DNA from 3 places in the Streptomyces sp. NPDC127190 genome. Region 2 is predicted to be linked to each of the others. Evidence: riboswitches for the same ligand, from Rfam matches in the RefSeq annotation. Region 2 holds a riboswitch; each other region holds the start of a gene.
What was found. Region 2 has a riboswitch for cobalamin ahead of ACFVIU_RS28255 (CbtB-domain containing protein). Riboswitches for the same ligand answer to the same signal wherever they lie in the genome.

Region 1: another riboswitch for cobalamin. It lies ahead of ACFVIU_RS09595 (HoxN/HupN/NixA family nickel/cobalt transporter); the one in region 2 lies ahead of ACFVIU_RS28255 (CbtB-domain containing protein).
Region 3: another riboswitch for cobalamin. It lies ahead of ACFVIU_RS25200 (prenyltransferase/squalene oxidase repeat-containing protein); the one in region 2 lies ahead of ACFVIU_RS28255 (CbtB-domain containing protein).

What each region holds. Positions count from the first base shown of each region.
Region 1 covers NZ_JBHXVE010000004.1:327,533-334,802, forward strand. Annotated here, with positions in the region: partial or broken gene thrS (threonine--tRNA ligase) at 1-472, shown strand, start outside; gene ACFVIU_RS09590 (nucleoside hydrolase) at 511-1,476, shown strand; gene ACFVIU_RS09595 (HoxN/HupN/NixA family nickel/cobalt transporter) at 1,497-2,609, opposite strand; cobalamin riboswitch at 2,634-2,818, opposite strand; gene ACFVIU_RS09600 (ArsR/SmtB family transcription factor) at 2,897-3,247, shown strand; gene ACFVIU_RS09605 (glycoside hydrolase family 13 protein) at 3,343-5,007, shown strand; gene ACFVIU_RS09610 (hypothetical protein) at 5,072-6,118, opposite strand; gene ACFVIU_RS09615 (Tat pathway signal protein) at 6,314-6,925, shown strand; gene ACFVIU_RS09620 (hypothetical protein) at 7,017-7,270, shown strand, end outside.
Region 2 covers NZ_JBHXVE010000021.1:48,244-55,513, reverse strand. Annotated here, with positions in the region: gene ACFVIU_RS28275 (response regulator transcription factor) at 1-217, opposite strand, end outside; gene ACFVIU_RS28270 (sodium-dependent transporter) at 286-1,362, opposite strand; gene ACFVIU_RS28265 (purine-cytosine permease family protein) at 1,542-3,191, opposite strand; gene ACFVIU_RS28260 ((2Fe-2S) ferredoxin domain-containing protein) at 3,512-3,910, shown strand; cobalamin riboswitch at 4,008-4,150, shown strand; gene ACFVIU_RS28255 (CbtB-domain containing protein) at 4,187-4,408, shown strand; gene ACFVIU_RS28250 (CbtA family protein) at 4,431-5,183, shown strand; gene ACFVIU_RS28245 (hypothetical protein) at 5,310-5,549, shown strand; gene ACFVIU_RS28240 (SDR family oxidoreductase) at 5,585-6,448, opposite strand; gene ACFVIU_RS28235 (winged helix-turn-helix transcriptional regulator) at 6,601-6,978, shown strand.
Region 3 covers NZ_JBHXVE010000017.1:134,040-141,309, forward strand. Annotated here, with positions in the region: gene ACFVIU_RS25180 (MAB_1171c family putative transporter) at 1-1,056, opposite strand, end outside; gene ACFVIU_RS25185 (hypothetical protein) at 1,056-1,649, opposite strand; gene ACFVIU_RS25190 (helix-turn-helix domain-containing protein) at 1,672-2,391, opposite strand; gene ACFVIU_RS25195 (hypothetical protein) at 2,732-3,673, shown strand; cobalamin riboswitch at 3,834-3,967, shown strand; gene ACFVIU_RS25200 (prenyltransferase/squalene oxidase repeat-containing protein) at 4,078-5,298, shown strand; gene ACFVIU_RS25205 (SCO2322 family protein) at 5,295-5,945, shown strand; gene ACFVIU_RS25210 (energy-coupling factor transporter transmembrane component T) at 6,568-7,270, shown strand, end outside.

The DNA of each region.
Region 1 (7,270 bases), on a different contig from region 2:
GATCGACTTCCACCAGCCCGCCCGCTTCGACCTGCACTACATCGGCGCGGACGGCGCGAAGCACCGGCCCGTGATGGTGCACCGCAGCGTCATCGGCAGCGTGGAGCGGGCCGTCGCCCATCTCGTGGAGGCCCACGGCGGGGCCTTCCCGGCCTGGCTGGCCCCGGTGCAGCTGGTGGTGCTGCCGGTCGCCGAGGAACAGGTGGCACAGGCCGCGGAGGCGGTCGCACGGGCCCGGGAGGCCGGGCTGCGGGCCGAGCTGGCCGGGCCCGAGCAGGGCACCCTGGGCGCCCGGATCCGGGCGGCGCGCCTGGTGCCGTACCAGGCGGTGATCGGCGCGCGGGAGGCGGACGCCGGGCTGGCGGCCGTACGGCTGCGGGACGGACGGCGCCCGGGCGAGCTGCCGGTGCCGGAGCTGCTGCGGCGGATCGGCGAGCGGGTGCGTGCGCGCGGCGCGGAGCTGTGGACCTGATCTAGGGTTTGAACGTCGGTACGACGAAGGAGTCAGCTGTGACCGGTCAGCCCATCCCCGTGATCATCGACTGCGACACCGGCGTGGACGACGCCCTGGCCCTGCTGTTCGCCGTCCGCCACCCGGGACTGGACCTGCGGGCGGTGACCTGTGTCGCCGGGAACACCGACGTCGACGGCGTGGTCCGCAACACCCTCACCGTGCTGGAGCAGGCGGGCGCCCCGGACATCCCGGTGGGCCGGGGTGCCGAGCGCCCGCTGCTGGAGCCCGCCCGGCCGGCGCAGCATGTGCACGGCGCCGACGGCATGGGCGACCTCGGCCTGCCCGCGCCGTCCCGCACCGCCGCCGACGTGGACGCGATCACGCTGCTGCGCCGGGAGATCCTGGCCTCCCCGCGCCCGGTCACCCTGATCCCCACCGCGCCGCTCACCAACATCGCCCTGCTGCTGCGCACCCACCCCGAGGTGACCCGCAACATCGAGCGGATCGTGTTCATGGGCGGGGCGGTCGCCACCGGGAACGCCACACCGGTCGCCGAGTTCAACGTCTGGCACGACCCGGAGGCGGCGGCGATCCTGCTCACCGCCGGGGTACCGATCACCATGTACGGCCTGGACGTCTTCATGCGGGTGGTGGTGGACACCCCGGACGTGCACCGGCTGCGCGCCAGCAGCGAGCCCGGCACCCGGCTGGCCGGCGAGCTGCTCGCGCACCGGCCGACCACGCAGGGCGAGGAGCCGGAGGCGGAGGAGGCGGGCGGCCTCGGCGACGCGGGCGCGGTGTGCGCGGTCGCCGACCCGCAGGGCATCGTCACCCGCCGCCTCCCGGTGGAGGTCTCCCTGGCCCCCGGCCCGGGCCGCGGCCAGACCATCGTGGACCGCCGGCCCCGGCCGGGCGAGTCCGAGATCCACGGTGAGGCCCGCGAACAGGCCCTGGTGGACGTGGCGTTGGACGTCGACGTGGACCGGTTCGTGAAGCTGTACCTGGAGACGGTCGAACGCTAGGGCGTCCTTTTAAGAGGGCCCTAGTCGGACAGGGTGGAGGCGCGCGCCGTCCAGCGTTCCTCCACCCGCGCGAACCTCCAGTACGCCAGCGCCGCCGCCCACACCACCACGAACAGGCCGACGATGACGTAACCGGCGCTGTCCAGGTTCACCCCGGCGATCCAGCCGGTGACGGAGTCGCGCAGGTCCAGCTTGTCGTGGACCACGCCCACCAGCTCGATCGTGCCGATGAAGAAGGCGACGGCGATGGACAGCCCGGTGATGGTGAGGTTGTAGAACACCTTGCGGACCGGGTGCGAGAACGCCCACTGGTAGGCGAAGTTCATGAACGTGCCGTCGAGCGTGTCGAACAGGCACATCCCGGCGGTGAAGAGCAGCGGCAGGCACAGGATCGCGTACCAGGGCAGGCCCGCGGCCGCGCCCGAGCCCGCCATCACCATCAGCGTGACCTCGGTGGCCGTCTCGAAGCCGAGGCCGAACAGGAAGCCCACCGGGTACATCTGGCCGGGGCGGGAGACGGACCTGGTCAGCCGGCCGAGGAAGCGGTTCATGAACCCGCGCGAGTCCAGCTGCCGTTCCAGCTCCCGCTCGTCGAAGGTGCCCGCGCGCATCGACCGGAAGACCCGCAGGATGCCCAGCAGGGCGACCAGGTTGAGGGCCGCGATCAGGTAGAGGAAGGCGCCGGCGACCGTCGTACCCATGAAGCCGAGCACCTGGTGGGTGGTGGACTTCTCGCTGGTCACCGTGCCCGCCAACCGGGTGCCGCCGGCGATGAGCAGCGCCAGCAGCACCACCACGCTGGAGTGGCCGAGGGCGAACCAGAAGCCCACCGACACCGGCCGCTTGCCGTCGGCCATCAGCTTGCGGGTGGTGTTGTCGATCGCGGCGATGTGGTCGGCGTCGAAGGCGTGCCGCATGCCGAGGGTGTAGGCGGTGATGCCGAGACCGACGCCGAAGACGTCCCGGCCCACCTTGTAGTGCCCGGGGGCGACGAGCAGGAAGAGGATGCCGAAGGCGACGACGTGCAGGGCGACGATCACCGCGAGCAGTCCGGCCGTCCTGACCGTGTCCTCGCGCTGCCAGCGGAAGGCCGCCTTGTCGGACGCGGGCAGGGTGGTTCCGGGCAGGTTCATACGGTCAGCTCCAGCACCTCGTGGATCCTTCATCAGTGCCGTGGCCGGTCTCCTGGCTTACGGGTCGTGCGTTCGTCGCCCCTGCCTTCCCGGTCGTACGACCAGTGGCCCGGCGGATGCCGGACGGGACGGGAACTCCCCGATCACAGTGGCGAGGGCCGCGTCGATCTCTCATCGACTTCCCGAGCACCACGGCCCGCCCACCGTAGGGGGCCCGACCATCTCCTGCATAGCTGCACAACCGGGCAGGTATTCAAGATCACATACCGGCCTGCGAGGATGTGGGCATGCATCTCGTGCCTGCCGACCGCGCCGACCGTCGCACCATCGACGGCCACCGGGTGTGCGACGCGATCGCCGCCATCGGCGACGCGGGCCGTCTGCGCGCCTGGGCCGACCGCTTCTCGCTGCTCGCCGATCCCAACCGGCTCGCCCTGCTGCTGGCCCTGCACCACACCGGGCCGCTCGCCGTCTCGGACCTGGCCGTCGCCACGGGCATGAACGACCCGGCGGTCTCCCAGGCGCTGCGGCTGCTGCGTGCGGCGGGCGTGGTGGCGGGGGAGAAGGAGGGGCGGGTGGTCCGCTACCGGGTGGTGGACCAGCGGGTGCGGGGCTTGTTGGAGCACTGCGGGGAGTGAAACGCGGCGCACCTCGCCGCTGAAGGTTGCTTTTCCGGGCAATGTGGACAGGCTCTCTCCTGTCGTCCTTCCGAAAGGGAGCCCGTATGGCCCGTATGGCAGAGTCCTCGCCGGACCTCTCCTCCCGGAACCCCGACTGGTGGCGGCAGGCCGTCATCTACCAGGTCTATCCGCGCAGCTTCACCGACGCCGACGGTGACGGCCTCGGTGATCTGCGCGGCATCACCGAGCGCCTGGAGCATCTCGCCGAGCTGGGCGCGGACGCCCTGTGGCTCAGCCCCTTCTACCCCTCCGAACTCGCCGACGGCGGCTACGACGTCGCCGACCACCGGGACGTCGACCCCCGGCTCGGCACCCTGGACGACTTCGACGCCCTGGTCGCGAAGGCGCACCGGCTCGGGCTGAAGGTCGTCGTGGACATCGTGCCGAACCACACCTCGCATCTGCATCCCTGGTTCCAGGAGGCGCTGCGGGCCGGGCCCGGCTCACCGGCCCGCGACCGGTACGTCTTCCGGCCCGGCCGGGGCGAGCGCGGCGAACTGCCGCCCTCCGACTGGCAGTCCGTGTTCGGCGGCAGCGCCTGGCGGCGGGTGCCCGACGGCGCCTGGTACCTGCACCTCTTCGCCGCAGAGCAGCCCGATCTGAACTGGGAGCACGAGGACGTACGCGCCGACTTCCGGGCCACCCTGCGGTTCTGGGCCGACCGGGGCGTCGACGGCTTCCGCGTCGACGTCGCCCACGGCCTCGCCAAGGACCTCTCCGAACCGCTGCGGGACATCGGCGGTATCGGCGCGACCGGCGAGGAGGCCCTGCTGCGGGTGGAGCCGGGCACCCACCCCTACTGGGACCGGGACGAGGTGCACGAGATCTACCGCGACTGGCGCAAGGTCTTCGACGCCTACCACCCGCCGCGCTGTGCCGTCGCCGAGGCCTGGGTGCCGGGCGCCCGCCGGGCCCGGTACGCGCGCCCGGACGAGCTGGGCCAGGCCTTCAACTTCGAGTACCTGGAGGCCCGGTGGGACGCCGGGGAGCTGCGCCGGGTGATCACCGAGGAGCTGGCCACCGCCCGCGCGGCCGGGGCCGCCGCCACCTGGGTGCTCTCCAACCACGACGTGGTCCGGCACGCCTCCCGGCTCATGCTGCCGCCCGGCACCGACCCCGGCGCCTGGCTGCTGTCCGGCGGCACCGCGCCCGCGATCGACCCGGCGGCCGGACTGCGCCGGGCCCGCGCCGCGACCCTGCTGATGCTGGCGCTGCCCGGTGCGGCCTACCTCTACCAGGGCGAGGAACTGGGCCTGCCGGAGGTCGCCGAGCTGCCCGCCGAGGTGCTCCAGGACCCGATCTGGGAGCAGACCGGCCATGTCCGCAAGGGCCGCGACGGCTGCCGGGTGCCGCTGCCGTGGACGACGACCGGACCCTCGTACGGCTTCGGGCCGGGCGCCGGCTGGCTGCCGCAGCCGCCGTCCTTCGCGTCGTACGCCGTCGAGGCACAGGCCGGTACGGAGGGCAGCACGCTGGAGCTGTACCGCACCGCCCTCCGGCTGCGCCGCAAGCTGCTGGAGGGCGAGGAACTGACCTGGACGCCGGGCGCCCCGCCCGGGGTCCTGGACTTCACCCGCACCGCCACCTGGCGCTGCGTCACCAACCTCACGGACCACCCGGTACCGCTCCCCCCGGGCGAAATCCTCCTGACCAGCACCCCCACCCCCGGACCCGGCCCCCGGGACCTACCCCCGGACACCACGGTCTGGCTCGGCTAGGGGGCCTTTCCGAGCATCCGATCGTCAGGCTGGTTGTGAGAGATGGGGAGGTAACTGAGGCTTCCTAGCACGGCACATCGCCACCGCACCGCCACAAGGTTCCCCGGTCCGCGTAGACGTTGGCGCGGGGAGACCACGCGTGGCCCGTCCACTCCTGCCCGTCACCTGCGGCAATGTATGCCTCCCCCTGATAGGCCAGCGGGGCGTCCTGGCGTGCGGTCCCGCAGAGGGCCGGATCGGTGGTGAACGTGGTGCCCGGTTCAACGGTGATGTGGCTGGTGGATGGCCCGGGCATACAGTCGTGACCCGCTCCTGCCCAGAAACCAGCCACCTTGACCGTGACGTGCGCGGCGGAGGCCGTGGGATTGTCGACCTTGAGGGCGAAAGCCACCTTGTCGTGCTGGACCTTCGCGCAGGCACGCAGATGAACACCGGACGGACCGGCTTTGGGCGGAGAACAGCGGCTGTCTCCCCCCAGCGCGTCACTGGGCTGGGCAGTCGTTCCCGCGGCGGATGTCGCTGGGCTGGAGGAAGGCTCGGCCTGACCGCCCTGCTCGGTCGACCCCGACCATCCCCTCGCAGCGACTCCCAGAACGATCAGCAGGCCGACGCCCGCAGCGACGCCGGCCGGCCGCTTCCAAGAGCGGGAGGCGGCAAGGGCAGGAGGATCCGCGATCGTCCGCGGCGGAGCCGATTCGTCGGCGGGCGGCTCGGGAGCCTTGAGCGCGTTGACTACCGCACTGCGCCATTGGTGGCCTTTGATCTTCTGTAGCTCGGTCTTGTGGAATTCGATCCGCCGGGCGATCCCCATCAGCCGCTCGCGTTGGGGCGCTGCATCGTCCCGGAAGGCCGCCACAATCCGGGCGGTGTCCTGGACGGTCGGCAGACGGCTGGATCTCTTGTTCTCGCCGAGCAGCTGATCGCGGCCGAGCAGCCAATGCCCCAGGAGAGGGTTGTCGATCTTCGGGTCCGCGTCCCTCAGCCGGGCGAGCAGCCCCGAACGGGAGGGCCCAGCCCCCTCCATCACCTGCTGAAGGCAGTCGCGCCACTCATCCAGGGCCTGGACGAGGGCGTGCGCCAACCCTTCGAAGGACTCCCCTGGTTCCCTCACCGCTACTTCTCCTCCCACCCAGAGCTTGCACTGCGCTAGTGAAACAGCAGGTCAGAGCGTGTGCACCGTGCACTGCAAGCACCTGCCGGGCGAAGGGTCTGGAGCAGGCTTCCGGCACTCCCGAAAGTGGAATGCGGCGGACGCCGACAGTGCTGATCCGCCCTCAACCCACCTACGCAGGAGCGGAGTTCTGCCATGACCCGATCGACGACCCGAAAGCATCGCACAGTCCTCACCCTCCTCGCGGCCGTGCTCACGGCGACCGCCGCACCGCTCGTCACCCCTGCCACGGCCGAAGCCGCCACGGGCGGCCGGGTGTGCCTCTTCCTGGACAAGGAGGGCGCCCGAATCGCCGGCCGGACGTACGGTCACGTCGCCTGGTCGATCCGCGACCCGCGGAACACCAACCACTGGATCTGGGGCGCCACCGAGGGCTACAAGGGCAAGCTGCACATTGCGGCCGGCGACTACAACGGCAGCTGGATCAAGGGCGGCACCTGGGACGGGCTCCGCAGGAGCATCAAGCGGGACGGCCACCACCGGGCGGGCTACTACGACGCCTACCGGTGCATCAACACGGCCAGTGGTGACCTCAAGGCCGCGCAGCGCACCTTCGACAACATGAAGAACAACGGCTACGACATCGGCTTCAACAACTGCCTCACGAAGTCGATCGCGATCTTCCGCAAGTACAGCCCCGCCCTCAGCAGCAAGAACCTGCCCGACGGTCAGACCGTCCCGCCCAGGAACTACTTCGCGACCACGCTGGACAACGCGCGCGGCTGGGAGAAGGCCCGCACGTACTGAGGGCCGATCAGCACGTGCCGCTCTTCGGTGAGGGCTTCTGTCCCGCGGCACGAGCCCTCACCACCTCAGACATCGAAGGAGAACGAATTTCATGAACGAGGTACCGCGCCCGGAGCCCGAGCGGAGCAACCTTTCGGGCCGGCAGCCGGGGTTCGGCTTCTCGTACATGCCGCCTCCGCCGAGTTACCCTCCGCGGCCGCAGATGCCGCCGGGCTTCGGGTACGCGCAGCAGTCGGCGTATGCCGGCGGCTCCGTGGAGATGCCGCAGCGGGTCAGGGCGGCTCGCATCGTCCTGTTCCTGCTGGCGGGCTTCCTGATCGTTCTGGGCCTGACTGCGCTCGCTCA
Region 2 (7,270 bases):
CGTCGACGCCGCGGGCCCGCAGGGCCAGGCAGACGTCGCGGCCGTCGGCGTCCGGGAGCCCGAGATCCAGCACGACCAGATGAGGCGCCGGTGCGAGCTGCCGCAGCAGGCTGTCGGCCGTGGCGGCGACGGAGACGGTGTGCCCGTCGTGCTCCAGGGCGCGCTTGAGGACGCCACGGACCGCCGCGTCGTCTTCGCACACCATGATGAAAGCCACGGGCCGACCCTAGATACTCCCGGCCCAGTTCTCCATCTTCCCAGGTCAACCGCCTGACGGCCGATGTTCTAGGCGACCGGACGCCACACCGCGGGAGGCCGGACCCGTACGACTCGGCTGGCGGCCGTCTTCTGGAGCAGGCCGTAGGCGAGGACCGGGAGCAGCAGGTGTGGCTTGTCCGGGAGCACAGAGGTGATCAGTACGGCGCCGGCGCTGCTGTTGTTCATGCCGCAGGCCAGGGTGAGCGAGGAGGCGGCGGGCGGGTCCAGCCGCAGCAGCCGCGCGGCGCAGCGGCCGAGCACGAACGACAGATGGCAGACCAGTGCGGCCACGACCAGCGCGGCGCCCAGCAGCAGCGGGCGTGGCCGAGCGACGAAGGAGCCGAGGGCGCCGCTGGCGTTGACGTACGTCAGGACCAGTGAGCCGGCCAGCGCCACCGGCACGACCGTGCCCAGCGCCCGGCCGAGCGACGCCGCGGGCAGGGCGAGCCGGACCAGGATGCCCGCCGCGCAGGGCAGCACCACGCCGACGAAGGTGAAGCCGCCGCCCGCAAGGTGGACACTCGCGGCGAGCGAGCCGGCGTATCCGCCGCTGAGCAGCGGAGCCAGCAGCTCGATCACCAACGGTGTGGTGAGTGGGCTGATGAGGGTGGAGGCGAGGACCAGGCCGACCATGGTCGGCTGGTCGCCGTCGCCCTTGCCGGTCCACACCGTGGCGCCGGCCGCGACGGGCATCGCCGTGATCAGGATCATCGCGGTGACCAGGCCGCTGCCGCCGTCGGCGTCGGGCGAGGCGTGCAGCAGGACCACGATGAGCGGGATGACCAGCAACGGGATCGCCAGGTGCAGCGCGAGCCCGGCGAGCAGTGCACTCGGGCGCCGCAGGACTCGGACCAGCTCACGGACGGGGACCTGGAGTCCGGAGGAGAACATCACCAGCCACAGCAGGCAGGGTGCGGTGGACACCGGCAGTCGGATCAGTGGTCCCAGCGGCAGTGCGTGGGGGTGGCGCAGCCACAGGCCGGGGCCCGGTACGAGCAGGGCTGCGGCGTAGCACAGGACGACGGCCCGGCCCAGCCGGCGCCGCAGCCAGGCGCTCGCACGGTCAGTGGGCGCCGGTGTCGCGGTGGGGGCTGGTGCGTGCATGGCGGTCTTCTTCCGTCGTGGGGGCAGGGGCGGGACGGAAGACCGTTATGCGGAGACCATGTGCGTGCGTGTGCATGGAGCCATGGTGCGGGCACGGAGCCGGCGGGGCGGGTGATCCACGGCGGCAGTCAGGATGTGTTCAGGCAGCCGCCCCTTCCCGCCCCCGCACGGCCCCCGGGCTAAGCGGTGGAAGGCAGCACGTGGTCGCCGATCTTGTCCGTGCTCAGGCACAGGGAGCAGACGGCCGCGTCGTGTGTGGCACAGGCGGTCAGGTCCGGGCGCTCGTACGGCCGTTGGCAGACATGGCAGTCGAGGGTGAGGGCGCTGGGGTTGCCGTCCGCGTCCAGCAGGGGCTCGTCCATGCCGTCGTCGGTGCGGCGGAGGTAGTACCTGCCCTTGGTGACGATCGCCATCAGCGGGGTCAGGGCGAAGGCGATGACGGCGGAGGCGACGGGGGAGTACGGCTGGAGGGTGTCGCCCAGCAGGTGGAAGTACATGGCGATGGACAGGCCGGAGGCGGCGACGAAGGCCACGACGCCGACCGGGTTGACGGCATGGAGCATGCCCCGGCGGAACTCCGGCTGGAGCGGGGAGAGCTTCAGCAGGTACTTGTTGACGCCGATGTCGGTGGCGACGGTGACCACCCAGGCGATCGCACAGTTCGAGTAGAAGCCCAGGATGCTGTTGAGGAAGCTGAACATGTCGGCTTCCATCAGGACGAGCGCGAAGCCCAGGTTGGCCAGGACGAAGACCATGCGGCCGGGGTAGTGCCTGGTGATGCGGGTGAAGGAGTTCGTCCAGGCGAGCGAGCCGGAGTAGGCGTTCGTGACATTGATCTTGATCTGGCTGATGACCACCAGCGCCACGGCGAGCGGGACGACCATCCAGGAGGGCATCATCGCGTCGAAGGCGCCGCGGAACTGCTGGATGGGCTCGGTCGCGGCAGCCGGGCCGACCTTGGCGAGGATGTACACCGCGAGGAAGACGCCGATGGCCTGCTTCAGCGCGCCGAGCACCACCCAGCCGGGGCCCGCCATGACGACGGCCGTCCACCAGGTGCGCCTGTTGCTCTCGGTCTTGGGCGGCATGAAGCGCAGGTAGTCGATCTGCTCGCCTATCTGGGCGATGAGCGAGAGGCAGACACCGGCGCCCAGCAGGACCGAGGCCGTGTTGACGCCGCCGTCGCCGTCCGTGCCGGTGTAGGCGAGGAAGCGGTCGACGGTGCCCGGGTCGGTGGCGATCAGGTAGACCAGCGGGCCGACCATCAGCAGCAGCCAGATAGGGGTGGTCCACACCTGGAGCTTGCTGAGCGCCTTCATGCCGTAGATCACCAGCGGGATGACCATGAGCGTGGAGACCAGGTAGCCCAGCCACAGGGGCAGCCCCAAGCCGAGTTTGAGACCCTGGGCCATGATCGAGCCTTCGAGGGCGAAGAAGATGAAGGTGAAGCTGGCGAAGATGACGCTGGTGAGGACCGAGCCGTAGTACCCGAAGCCCGAGCCGCGGGTGATGAGGTCGAGGTCGATGTTGTAGCGGGCGCCGTAATAGGCGAGCGGGAAGCCGGTGACGAAGATGACCACGGCAGCCACCGCGATGGCCACGAGCGCGTTGCCGGTGCCGTGCGCCAGGCCGATGCCGGCGCCGATGGAGAAGTCGGCCATGTAGGCGATGCCGCCCAGGGCGGTGGTCGCCACGACCATGGGGGTCCAACGGCGGTAACTGCGCGGAGCGAAACGGAGGGTGTAGTCCTCCAGTGTCTCCCTGACCGCCTGGTCGGCGGCGGCCTTCGGCGCGTCTGCCGTTTGCGTGCGTGACTCGGTGGTGCTCATGCCGCGCCTCCCGATGCTGCTGGTGCGGGTGCCTCTGTGGGAGGGAAAGCCCCGCTTGGCGTCATCGGCAGGACGGGGGAGCCGACGGACCGTCATGCGTACCGTTCGGCCGTCGTGTACACGACTCTGATCCCACGGCCGGTCACGCTAGAAAGCGGCTGTTACTGTCGGTGCTCGCCATCGTGAACGCGAAGTTTCCGAGAACTCACCTGCTGCCGCGCGGCGTTGGTCCAGCCCCGGTGACGCGACACCACTCCTCACGGGCCGGCCTCGCTCGATGAGATCATGACCGTGACAACAGGCGACCGGAGGGGTGTGCCATGCCGGAGACGCCGTCGGAAGCGACATCGGCCCAGGCCGTGCAGGTGGGCGAACCGGTGCCGTGCCGGGTCGTCGTGTGCCGGGACTGCTGCTGCGGGAGCCCCAAGGTGACCGGAGTGGATCACGCCGCGCAGACCGCGCGACTGCGGGCGGAGGTGCCGGTGCGCATCTCGGAGTGCCTCGACGTGTGCGATCAGGCCAACGTCATCGTCGTACAGCCATCTGCCGCGGGCCGTGCCGCCGGTGCCCGGCCGGTCTGGCTCGGGCTCGTCAACGACCCCGACGCGACCGAGGACATCGTCACCTGGGTCCGTGCCGGTGGTCCAGGCGTGGCGCCACTGCCGGACATCCTCGACCTGTACGCCTTCACCCCACCGCGGCGCACCGCGGCTCCCTGAACCGAGGCCCGTGGAACCCCTTTTCCCAGGAAGTCCGTTACGCCCCGCACCCGGTGCGAGAAGAAGATCACGCCAGGATGAGGCGGTCTTGGCCGTGCTCGTGGCACGCGGTACGGTCTGTCCGATATCGACGACGGCGAGACGGAAGCCGGTGGGAATCCGGCACGGTCGCGCCACTGTATGCCGGACACCGCGGGGTGTCCGGTGAGTCAGACCCGTGGCCGTCGTCCAGTGCACCACCGAGATGGGACGCGAACTCCCAGAGGAGGTTCTGCCATGGCGCAGACCGTCGCCCAGCCGACAGCCACCACTCCCGCCATCCCCGCCACGCTGCCGCTGAAGGCGATAGCTCCCTGGGCGGTCTTCTTCGGCATCCTGATGCTGGTCCTGCTGTACTTCGTCGGCGCCGAGCAGGGCGCCACCTCCGTGTTCAACGGCACGGACGTCCACGAGTGGGTGCACGACGCCCGCCACCTGCTGGGCTTCCCCTGCCACTGACGCGAGGGACGCCCCGACTCCCATGAACTCCGCAACGGTAAGAAACCTCCTCGTGCGGGGCATGCTCGCCGGCCTCGCGGCCGGCGTGCTCGCCCTCGTCGTCGCCTACCTCCTCGGTGAGCCGAACGTCGACAAGGCGATCAGCTTCGAGGCGGCACACTCCCACGAGCACGAGAGGGAGGTCGTCTCCCGCTCCCTGCAGTCCACGGCGGGCCTCGCCACCGGCGTCCTCGTGTACGGGGTCTCCTTCGGTGGCATCGCCGCGCTCGCCTACTGCTTCGCGCTCGGCCGTGTCGGCCGGTTCGGGCCGCGGGCGACCGCGCTGCTGCTGTCCGGCTGCGCGCTGCTCGCGGTGTACGTCGTCCCGTTCCTGAAGTACCCGGCCAATCCGCCGTCGGTCGGTGACCCCGACACCATCGGCCAGCGGACCACCCTGTACTTCCTGATGATGCTGCTCGGCGTCCTCCTCGCGGTCGCCGCCACCCTCCTGGGCAAGCGCCTGGCGCCCGGCCTGGGCACCTGGTGGGCGACGGTGGTCGCGGTGGCCGCCTTCGCCGTCGCCGTCGGCCTGGCCTACCAGTTCCTGCCCGCCATCAACGAGGTGCCGAGGGACTTCCCGGCCACCTTGCTGTGGCGGTTCCGGCTCTCGGCCCTGGCGATCCAGCTGAGCCTGTGGACAGGTTTCGGCCTGCTCTTCGGTGAACTGGCGCAGCGCCTGCTGAACCCCAAGCCGGCAACGGCCGCGAGCAGCCGCCCGGTTCCGGCCGCGCACTGATTCCTTCCGGACAACAGAGGGCCCTTCGGAACCATCCGAGGGCCCTCTGGCGTTCCCGGACACCGCCTGCGCTGCGAGTTGGCTGCGCTCCTGCGCCGACACCGGGATACGACGTCCTGAACCACGGTGCTGACGGCCGAGTGGGGATACCCGGCCGTCAGCGACCACGATCCCTCGGCATGCCCGGCGCCGGAGACCACCTTCGCCACGGCTGACCGCGCGCCGGCGCGCACCCGCCAGACGCCGCTGGTGACGGCGTTCACCGGATGGTGCAGGAGCGGCACACACACCGGGTCGGGCGTCCGCTGGCCGAAGACCACCCTCACCTCCCGGATGAGGGCCGAACTCGCGGTGCCGCGGGCGTGATACCGCGACGACGGGGCTGCACACCTACGGGCGTCTCAGTGATGCAGGGCGGCCGCGAGTGCCTCGGCCAGGGTCAGGGGCGGGCGGCCGATCAGGCGGTGCAAGTCGCCGGAGTCGGTGTACATCTCGCCGTGGCTCATGCCGCGGTCGGCGTCGGCGAGGACCTCCGCCAGCTCGGCGGGCAGGCCCGCGGCGGCCAGCGCCTGGGCGAAGTCGGTCACCGGGAGGTCGGCGTAGGCAACCTGCTTTCCGGCCGCGGCGGAGATCGCGGTGGCGAGCTCGGTGAGGGTGAAGGACGCGTCGCCGCCGAGCTCGTACACGGCGCCGGTGTGGCCGTCGGCGGTGAGGACGACCGCTGCGGCCTCCGCGTAGTCGGCGCGGGCCGCGGCGCTGATCCGCCCCTCGCCCGCGGCGCCGACGACGGCGCCGTTCTCCAGGATCTGCGGCAGTTGGCTGGTGTAGTTCTCCAGGTACCAGCTGTTGCGCAGCAGCACGCTGGGGATTCCGCGGTCCCGCAGATACTCCTCGGTCTCCCTGTGCGTGGCGCCGATGACGGTGGTGGCCGCGTCCGCGTGCGTCGTGCTCGTGTACGCCACCAGCGACACCCCTGCGGACACCGCGGCGTCGATCACGCGGCGGTGGTTGGCGACCCGCTCGCCCACGGGGACCGAGGCCGAGACCAGCAGCAGCCTGTCCGCCCCCGCGAATGCCTTCGCCAGGCCGTCGGTGTCCGCGAAGTCGGCGCGGCGTACCGTGATGCCTCGGTCGGCCAGGTCCTGGATCCTGCCGGTGTCCCGGCCGGTCGCGATGATGTCCCCGGCCGGGATCCCGCGCCGCAGCAGTGCCTCGACGGTGAGCCTGCCCAACTGGCCGGTGGCTCCGGTGACGACGATAGGCATGAGGGTCGTTCCTTCCTTCCGCGCGTGTCTCGCACGCCTGCCGTGGTCCGTCCGCGGCGGGATGGAACAAGACTGACCTGGACACTCTCTGCTGGGAAGTAGCCACTTCTTGGTAGGGTACTTACCCGACCGATAGCATCGAGGTGAGCCGTATGGCTGCGTCATTCGATCCGTACGAGCGCGGCTGCCCGTCGCGGGACCTGCTCGACCAGATCGGCAGCAAGTGGGCGGTCCTCGTGCTGGGCGAACTCGGCCGGAACGGAACCTCCCGGTTCGGCCAGCTCCGGCAGGCACTGGCGGGCGTGAGCGAGAAGATGCTCACCCAGACGCTGCGCACCCTCGAACGCGACGGGCTGGTCAGCCGTACCGTCTACCCGGAGGTGCCGCCGCACGTGGAGTACGAGCTGACCTCGCTCGGCCAGACGCTGCGGGAACCGCTGAAGGCGCTCACGGAGTGGTCGGTGCTGCACATCGAGGAAGTCATCACCGCCCGCGAGGAGTACGACGACCGCACGGGGCGCACCAGGTAATCGGCACCGACCGTCTTCGGGCGTCCACGTCAGTCCAGGCCGGGCGCGTAACAGCAGGTCAGGCACCGAGGTCCGGGGGAGTCGACGTAGTGGGTGACAGACGTGTGAGAGTGCCGGTGAGAGCTGCGCTCGACGGCAAGCGCGTCCTCGCGTCGAGTGCTCGGCAAATCCGGCCGCGGCTCTTGGCGACCAACAGTCATAGTCTTCGCCCCTGCAAAGTCGAACGCTCCGGGAGTTGTCTGAGTCGAGCCTGCCCCCGCCGAGGGGCGCAACGTGGTCACGCTCGTGCTGG
Region 3 (7,270 bases), on a different contig from region 2:
CCGGTCGAGCGGCGCGGCCAGGATCTCCACCGCGGTCAGGACGTCCACCGCGCCGGCGATGCCCCGCGCGGTGCGGACCGGATAGCCCACCTCCGTCGCCGCCCGGCGCACCCGTTCGCGGCGGGCGCAGCTGAGGTGCGGGGCGAGCTTGAGCAGGCCGTCGTTGATGGTGGCCCGGCGCAGTTCCAGGCGGAGGGCGGCGCCGCTGACCCGGCCGGTGGCGGGGGCGGCCGGTGCCGCGACGGTCAGCATGGTCTGCCAGAGCGGCTTCAGGCGCCGGTGCGTGCGCACCAGCCGTCTCCGCTCCTCGACCACCGGACCCGCCTGGCCCGCGATGAAGCCCACCCCGACCAGGCCCGCCTCGGCGATGGCGAACGGCGGGGCGACATACGTGGACAGCCAGTCCCAGTCCCGGCCGCTCCAGCGGGCCCCGATCGCGGCGAGCTTGGAGGCGTCGAAGATGAGCCCGAGGGCGTAGGCGGTCTGGAGGAATATCACGCCCCGACGCAGCCAGGTGTCCTCGACCTCCTGGAACCAGGCCCACAGCATCCCCGCGGCGACCAGCGCGGACACCAGGTGCGCCACGAGGTACAGCACCCCGAACTCGCGCATCCACGGCGTGTTGGCGTAGTAGGTGTCGAGGTCGCGGAGCCGCTCCACATGGTGGTCGCCGAGCAGGAACGTCGTCCACAGTCCGGCGACGATGGCGCCGTACGCGATCCAGACCAGGCGGGTGCGCCGGCGCCGTACGGCGGACGGCGGTTCGCGCCAGGTGATGATGAGCCACAGACAGGCGCCGCAGTAGGCGGTCAGCAGCGAGTACACCCACAGCCCGGCGAAGTTGGGGACGCCGCTGATCCGGTTGATGCGGTGCAGATTGGCGGGCGGCAGCGAGGCGAACACGATCGCGCCGATGCCGAGCAGCACCGCGGTGGCCCGCAGGATCGGGTCCTGCCAGGCCCGGCGCAGCAGCGGCAGCTTGATCACGAAGGCCACGGCGAACAGCGCGGACGGCACGGCGTACGCGGCGAAGGTGCCGGCGATGTCCCAGTCCATCACGGCCCGCCGATGTTGCCGAGCGAGGAGGACAGCCGGTCGGTGAGGGTGTCCTGGGTCAGCCGGCCGGCCGCCGCGCCCGGCCCGACCACCTTGGAGAACTTCGCCGCGAGCCGCAGCCCGCACTCCTCGGCCTCCCACTCGGCCGCGGCGGACCGGCCCGCGGGCGCCCGGGTGGCCATGGCGACGACCTCGTCCCAGGGGATGTCCTCCTCGGCCCGGGACAGCAGCCGGCGCGCGGCGGCGGGCAGCCCGTCCGGGTAGTGGACATCGAGGGTGCCGTAGTGGATGTGGCCGATCTCGTGCCCGGCGATGACGAACTTGTGCGGGTCCGGGGCGCGGTCCTCGACGACCACGATGTACCGCTCCTCGGTGGCGAGGGTGACCCCGGACACGTCCAGGTCGGACGGGAAGGCGACGAACTTCAGCCCGACCGGGCGGTCCAGCTGCGGGCTGAGCGTGGCGCACAGCGCGTGCAGGAACGCCTTGGCGGTGGTGGGCGGGGTGAGCGTGCGGGCGGTGTCGCGCACCAGCCGGTCGAGGAAGCGCTTGGGGGACCTGTCGGGCTTGGGCTTGCCGAGGTGTCGGGCCAAAGGGGCTCTCCAGGACGTCGGTTCAGGCACTCCCGGCGTCCCCCGCCCGGCCGGCCGACGCCCCCGCGGCGGTCGCCCGCGGGGCGGTCGCGCGCCCGGCCGGCGCGCCCGCGGCGGTCGCTCCCGCGGTCGCTCCCGCCGTCGCTCCCGTGGCGGCGCGCTCGGGGGCCCGCTCGGAGGAGATGATCATCTCGGCCAGATCGGCGAGGGTGGCGAGCTGGCGGGCGTTCATCTGCGGGGCCCGCGCGGCGAGCCGGACCAGTCCGCTCTCGCGCAGCCGCAGCAGCGGGTCCGCCTCGGCCTCCAGGCTCTGCACCACCGGCTGCAACGCCTCGTGCAGCGCCTCGGGTTCGTCGGCGGTGAAGTAGCCGGCGGGCAGGCCGAAGAAGCGGCGCAGCCGGTCGGTGTGCTCCAGGCTCGGCATGCCGCTCTTGCGCCACTCGCTCAGCCACTGCCGGCTGGTCCCGGCGATCCGGGCCAGCTCGTCCAGTGAGTACCGCTTGCCGTCCGGCCGGCGCCGGGTCTCGCGTATAAAGTCCAGCCGCTGGCGCACCCGCTCGGCCAGCCCCGTCTCCGGTGCCCGGCCGCCGGAGAGGAGCTCCACGACGGTGGCGACGGGAATGCCGGTGCGATGGGACAGGTCGGCCACGTCGAGGACCTCCGGCAGCCGCCCCGGCGGCCGTCCGGTCAACTCGCCGAGCCGGTGCAGGGCTTCGGCCAGCTCGGCATAGGCGTCACTCACCGGAATCCCCCCTGGGCCTGTCGTGGTGTCGTGCTCGGTGACTGGCCCGACGAGGTTACCGGGTCGTCGGTTCCCCGGCCAGATGTGACAAGAGCCCCTGCGGAATTAGGCAGCAATCGTTGACAGTTCGGGGTGCGATGGGTGAGGATCACGGCACAGAGAGCAAGATCCGACAGACCCGTCCCGGGTGCCGCCTATGGGGGAGCGGCATCCGGGGCGCCCTGTTCGCCTCGCACGAGAAGCCTGACCCCCTTCTCCACGCGACTGCCATGGACTCCCTTACGCCTGGCCGTCGTGCACACGTTTGGTGAACCTCTCTCTGCATGAAGGTGAGGCGTCGATGACGCAGCCCGTCCTTCTGCTCGGGGCCGGCCGGGCCGCGTACGGCGAGTTCCCGCTGGCCCGGATCGCCGCCGGCCGCCCGGTGGTGCTGGTCGCGCCCGCGCCGCCCGCCTGGGCGCGGCCGTACCTGGCCGGCCATGTCGCCGCCGATCCGGGCCGGGAGGCGGAGACGGCCGAGGCGGTCCTGCGGTACACGGCCCGGCACCGGGTCGGCGGCGTCCTGACCTGGTCCGGGCGGTACGTCCGCAGCACCGCGCGGATCGCCGCCTGGCTCGGACTGCCGGGCCTGCCGTACACGACGGCCGCGACCTGCGCCGATCCCTCGGCGGTACGGACCCTGCTCGCCCGGCACCGGGTGGTACCGGCAGCCGTGGAGGACGCGGAGGACGCAGAAGGGCCGCTGGTGTCCGCCGTGGCCGTGGTCCTCGACGACGAGGTCCGCATCACCGCACTCGTCCGTACGACCCCGGCGCCGCCGCCCGCCGAGGGCGCGCTGCGGCACTCGGTGCACGCCCATGACCCGCTGCTGCACAACCGGTTCCTCCGCCAGACCGTCGAACGCGCCGCCCGCGCCCTCCGGCTGGCCCACACCGTCGCCCATGTCGGCCTGCGGCTGACCTCCCGCGGTCCGCGGGTCACCGGGGTCACCCCCTGTCTGCCGGGGGACCTGGTACCGCTGCTGGTGGAGGAGGCCACCGGGGTCGACCTCGCGGGCGCCGCGGCGACGCTGGCCACCGGCGGCCTCCCGGACGTGTCGCCGACCCGCCAGCGGGCCGCCGCCGTCCAGTTCGCCCGCCCCGCCCCGCCCGCCGGCCGGCCCGCGCACTGGGTGGTCACGGGCGAGGACACCACGGAGTGCGAGCGCGCCCTCGACCACCTGACCCGCTCCCACCCGCGACCGGCCCTGTCCGACGCACCGTGGGAGCCGCGCGCGGCCTGAGCCGGTACGGGGCACGGCCCCCTCGGCGCGCGGCCCGACCCGGTACGGGGCACGGCCGCCCCTCGGCGCGCGGCCCGACCCGGTACAGGGCACGGCCCCCTCGGCGCGCGGCCCGACCCGGTACGGGCACGGCCGCCCCTCGGCGCGCGGAGAGCTGCCGGTACAGTGGCTGGGTCGTCATCACGCCCGTACGGGAGGAAGCCGGTGCAATTCCGGCGCTGACCCGCAACCGTCAGCCACCCTTGTTCTTCCGGGTGGTGAGCCGGAGCACCCGTGCGGGACGTTGACCGGCTCACGTGCGTGGCGGCCCGCCGCGCACGGCACCGTCGAGGTCTACGGAGCCGAGCCGCCCGGGGCCTTCCCGCGCGCTGCCCGGCTCCCCGCAGGAGAGGCAGTCGCCGATCATGAACGTCCGCCGCAGCGCAGCGGCCCTGGCCGCCATAGGCGTGCTGGCCGCCGCCGCACCCGCCACGGCAGCCGGCCGGCCCCCGGCCTCTTCTCCCTCCCCCAAAGCCGCGATCCCCTCCGGCCTGTACGGCACCACCGACCCGACCTACGACGGGGTGTGGCGCCAGTCGCTCACCCTGATCGCCCAGCGCACCCTCGGCTACCGGCCCGCCCCCGCGGCCGTGGACTGGCTCGCCGGACAGCAGTGCGCCAACGGCGCGTTCGCCGCCTTCCGCGCCGACCCGGCGCGGGCCTGCGACAGCAAGGTCACCGTCGACACCAACAGCACGGCCGCCGCCGTACAGGCCCTCCAGGCGGTCGGCGGGCACGGCGGCGCGGTCGAGAAGGCGGTGCACTGGCTGAAGTCCGTGCAGAACAAGGACGGAAGCTGGGGCCTCTACCCCGGCGGCACCGGCGACGCCAACTCCACCTCCGTCGTCATCGGCGCGCTGTCCGCGAACGGCACCGACCCCGCGGACGTCCGCACCTCCGGCAAGTCCCCCTACGACGCCCTGGCCGCCTGGTCCGTCCCGTGCGACCAGGACGGCGGCGGCGCCCTCGCTTACCAGCCGGACAAGAAGGGCAAACTGGTCGCCAACGCCGACGCGACGGCCGCCGGCGTGCTGGGCGCGCTCGGCAAGGGCTTCGTCGCGCAGGCCGGCAAGCCCCCGGCGCACGACACGTGCACCAAGGGCGGCCACCCCACGCCCGCCCAGATCGCGGACAACGGCGGCGCCTATCTGGCCTCGGCCCTCGCCAAGACCGGCCACCTCATGTCCACGCTGCCCGGCGCCACGGACCAGCCGGACTTCGGCAACACGGCGGACGCGGTCGTCGCGCTCGCCGCGGACGGCCGGGTCGAGCAGGCGAAGAAGGCGTACGGCTGGCTGGAGAAGCACGCCTCCCCCTGGGCGGCGCAGAGCGGCCCGGCCGCGTACGCCGAGCTGATCCTCGCCGCGCACGCGGTCGGCGCACAGCCGGGCGACTTCGGCGGCACCAGCCTGGTGCACTCCCTCAACACCCTCGGCCCAGCTCCCCACATGTCCGCCGAGCAGCAGGAGAAGAAGAAGTCCGACGACAACTCGACGTTCGGCGTCTGGTGGTTCGTCGGCGTCTGCCTCGTCGCGGGCATCGGGGTCGGCTTCCTGCTCAGCGGCCGGAAGAAGCGGCAGCCGTGAGCGTCGTCCGCCGTACCGCGCCCGCGCTGCTCGCCGCGCTCGCCCTGCTGCTCGGGGCGACGGGCGAGGCGCGGGCAACCGGCTACCGCTACTGGTCCTTCTGGGAACGCACCGACGGCACCTGGACCTACGCCACCCAGGGCCCCTCGACCGCCCGCCCCGACGACGGCGCCGTCCTGGGCTTCCGCTTCGCGGTGAGCGCGGACTCCGCCGACGCGAGCAGGCCACGCGGTACGGCGGACTTCCACACCGTCTGCGCCGCCGTACCGGCGCGGCCGGGCACCAAGCGGGTGGCCCTGGTCCTCGACTTCGGCACCCCGGCGGACGCGCCCTCCGGCGAGACGCCGCCGGCCCGCCGCACGGCCTGCGCGCGGGTGTCCGGCGACGCCTCGGCCGCGGAAGCGCTGGCGAGTGTGGCCAAGCCGCTGCGGTACGACACCAACGCCTTGTTGTGCGCGATCGACGGGTACCCGCGCAAGGGCTGCGGGGAGGCGGTGTCCACGGACCACAGCAGCGGCGGCGCGAAGAGCAGCCCCGCGGGCGGGGGCGGCCCTTCGCTGGGGCTGCCGATCGGCGCGGGCGCCGTGGCCCTGCTGGCGGCCGCGGCGGCCTGGCAGGCGAAGCGGCGGCGAAATGCCTCCGGCTGAGCGGGAGCCGTCGCCGGCCGAGCGGGGATCGGGGGCGGCTGACCGGGGATTTTCGCCGGCCGGCCGTGGATCGGGGGCGGCTGACCGGGGACTGTCACCGGCCGACCGTGCACCGTGGGTGGCCAAGCAGGAGCCGTCGCCGGCCGGGCGTGGGCTGTCGCCGGCTGACGGTGGATCGGAGTTGGCCGACCGGGGACCGTCACCGGCCGACCGTGCACCGTGCTCGGCCGAGCAGGAGCAGTCACCGGCTGACCGTGGCTCACGGGCGGCCGAGCAGGAGCCATCGCCCGCTGACCGTGCCCCGCGGTCGGCCGAGCAGGAGCCGTCGCCGGCCGGCGTCGTCCCGGCGGCATCGGCGACGCACGAGACACCGCCCCATGCCCCGGCGACCCCGGCGCCCCCTGAGACACCGCGCCACCCCACGGCAGCCCCGCATCAGGCGCCGCAGGCCGCCGCACCGGCGGCGCGTCAGGCCCGGATCCACGCGACGGCGCCCGCGCCCCGGGAGCCGCGCCACGCCACGGCAGTCGCACGCCCGGTGCCGCCCCACGCCACGGCAGTCGCACGCCCGGTGCCGCCCCACGCCACCGCCTCACGCCCCCGGCGCCGGGGCGGGGCCGCCGTGCATCCCGGTGCCTGGTGGCTCTGGGCGATAGCGCTCGGGACCGCCGCCACCCGCACCACCAATCCCCTCCTCCTCGCCCTTCTCATCACCGTCTCCGCCTATGTGGTGGCGACCCACCGCAGCGCCGCCCCGACAGCCCGCTCCTACACCGCCTTCGCCAAACTCGCCCTCGCCGTGCTCCTCGTCCGCCTCTTCTTCGCCACCGCGCTCGGCTCCCCCATCCCCGGCACCCACACCCTCCTCACCCTCCCCGAGGTGCCGCTCCCCCACTGGGCCCAGGGCATCCGCCTGGGCGGCGAGGTCACCGCCGAAGCGCTCCTCTTCGCCGCCTACGACGGTCTGAAACTGGCCACCCTCCTCATCTGCGTCGGCGCCGCGAACGCCCTCGCGAGCCCGGGCCGCCTGCTCAAGTCCCTGCCGGGCGCGCTGTACGAGACCGGCGTGGCCGTCGTCGTGGCCCTCACCTTCGCCCCGCACCTGGTCGCGGACGTACAGCGCCTGCGCGCGGCCCGCCGGCTGCGCGGCCGCCCGGACCGGGGCGTCCGCGGACTGCTCCAGGTCGGACTGCCGGTCCTGGAGGGCGCGCTGGAGCGTTCCGTCGCGCTGGCCGCCGCTATGGAGGCGCGCGGTTACGGCCGTACCGCCGAGGTCCCGGCCCGGGTCCGCCGTACGACGACCGCGCTCACCCTCGGCGGCCTGC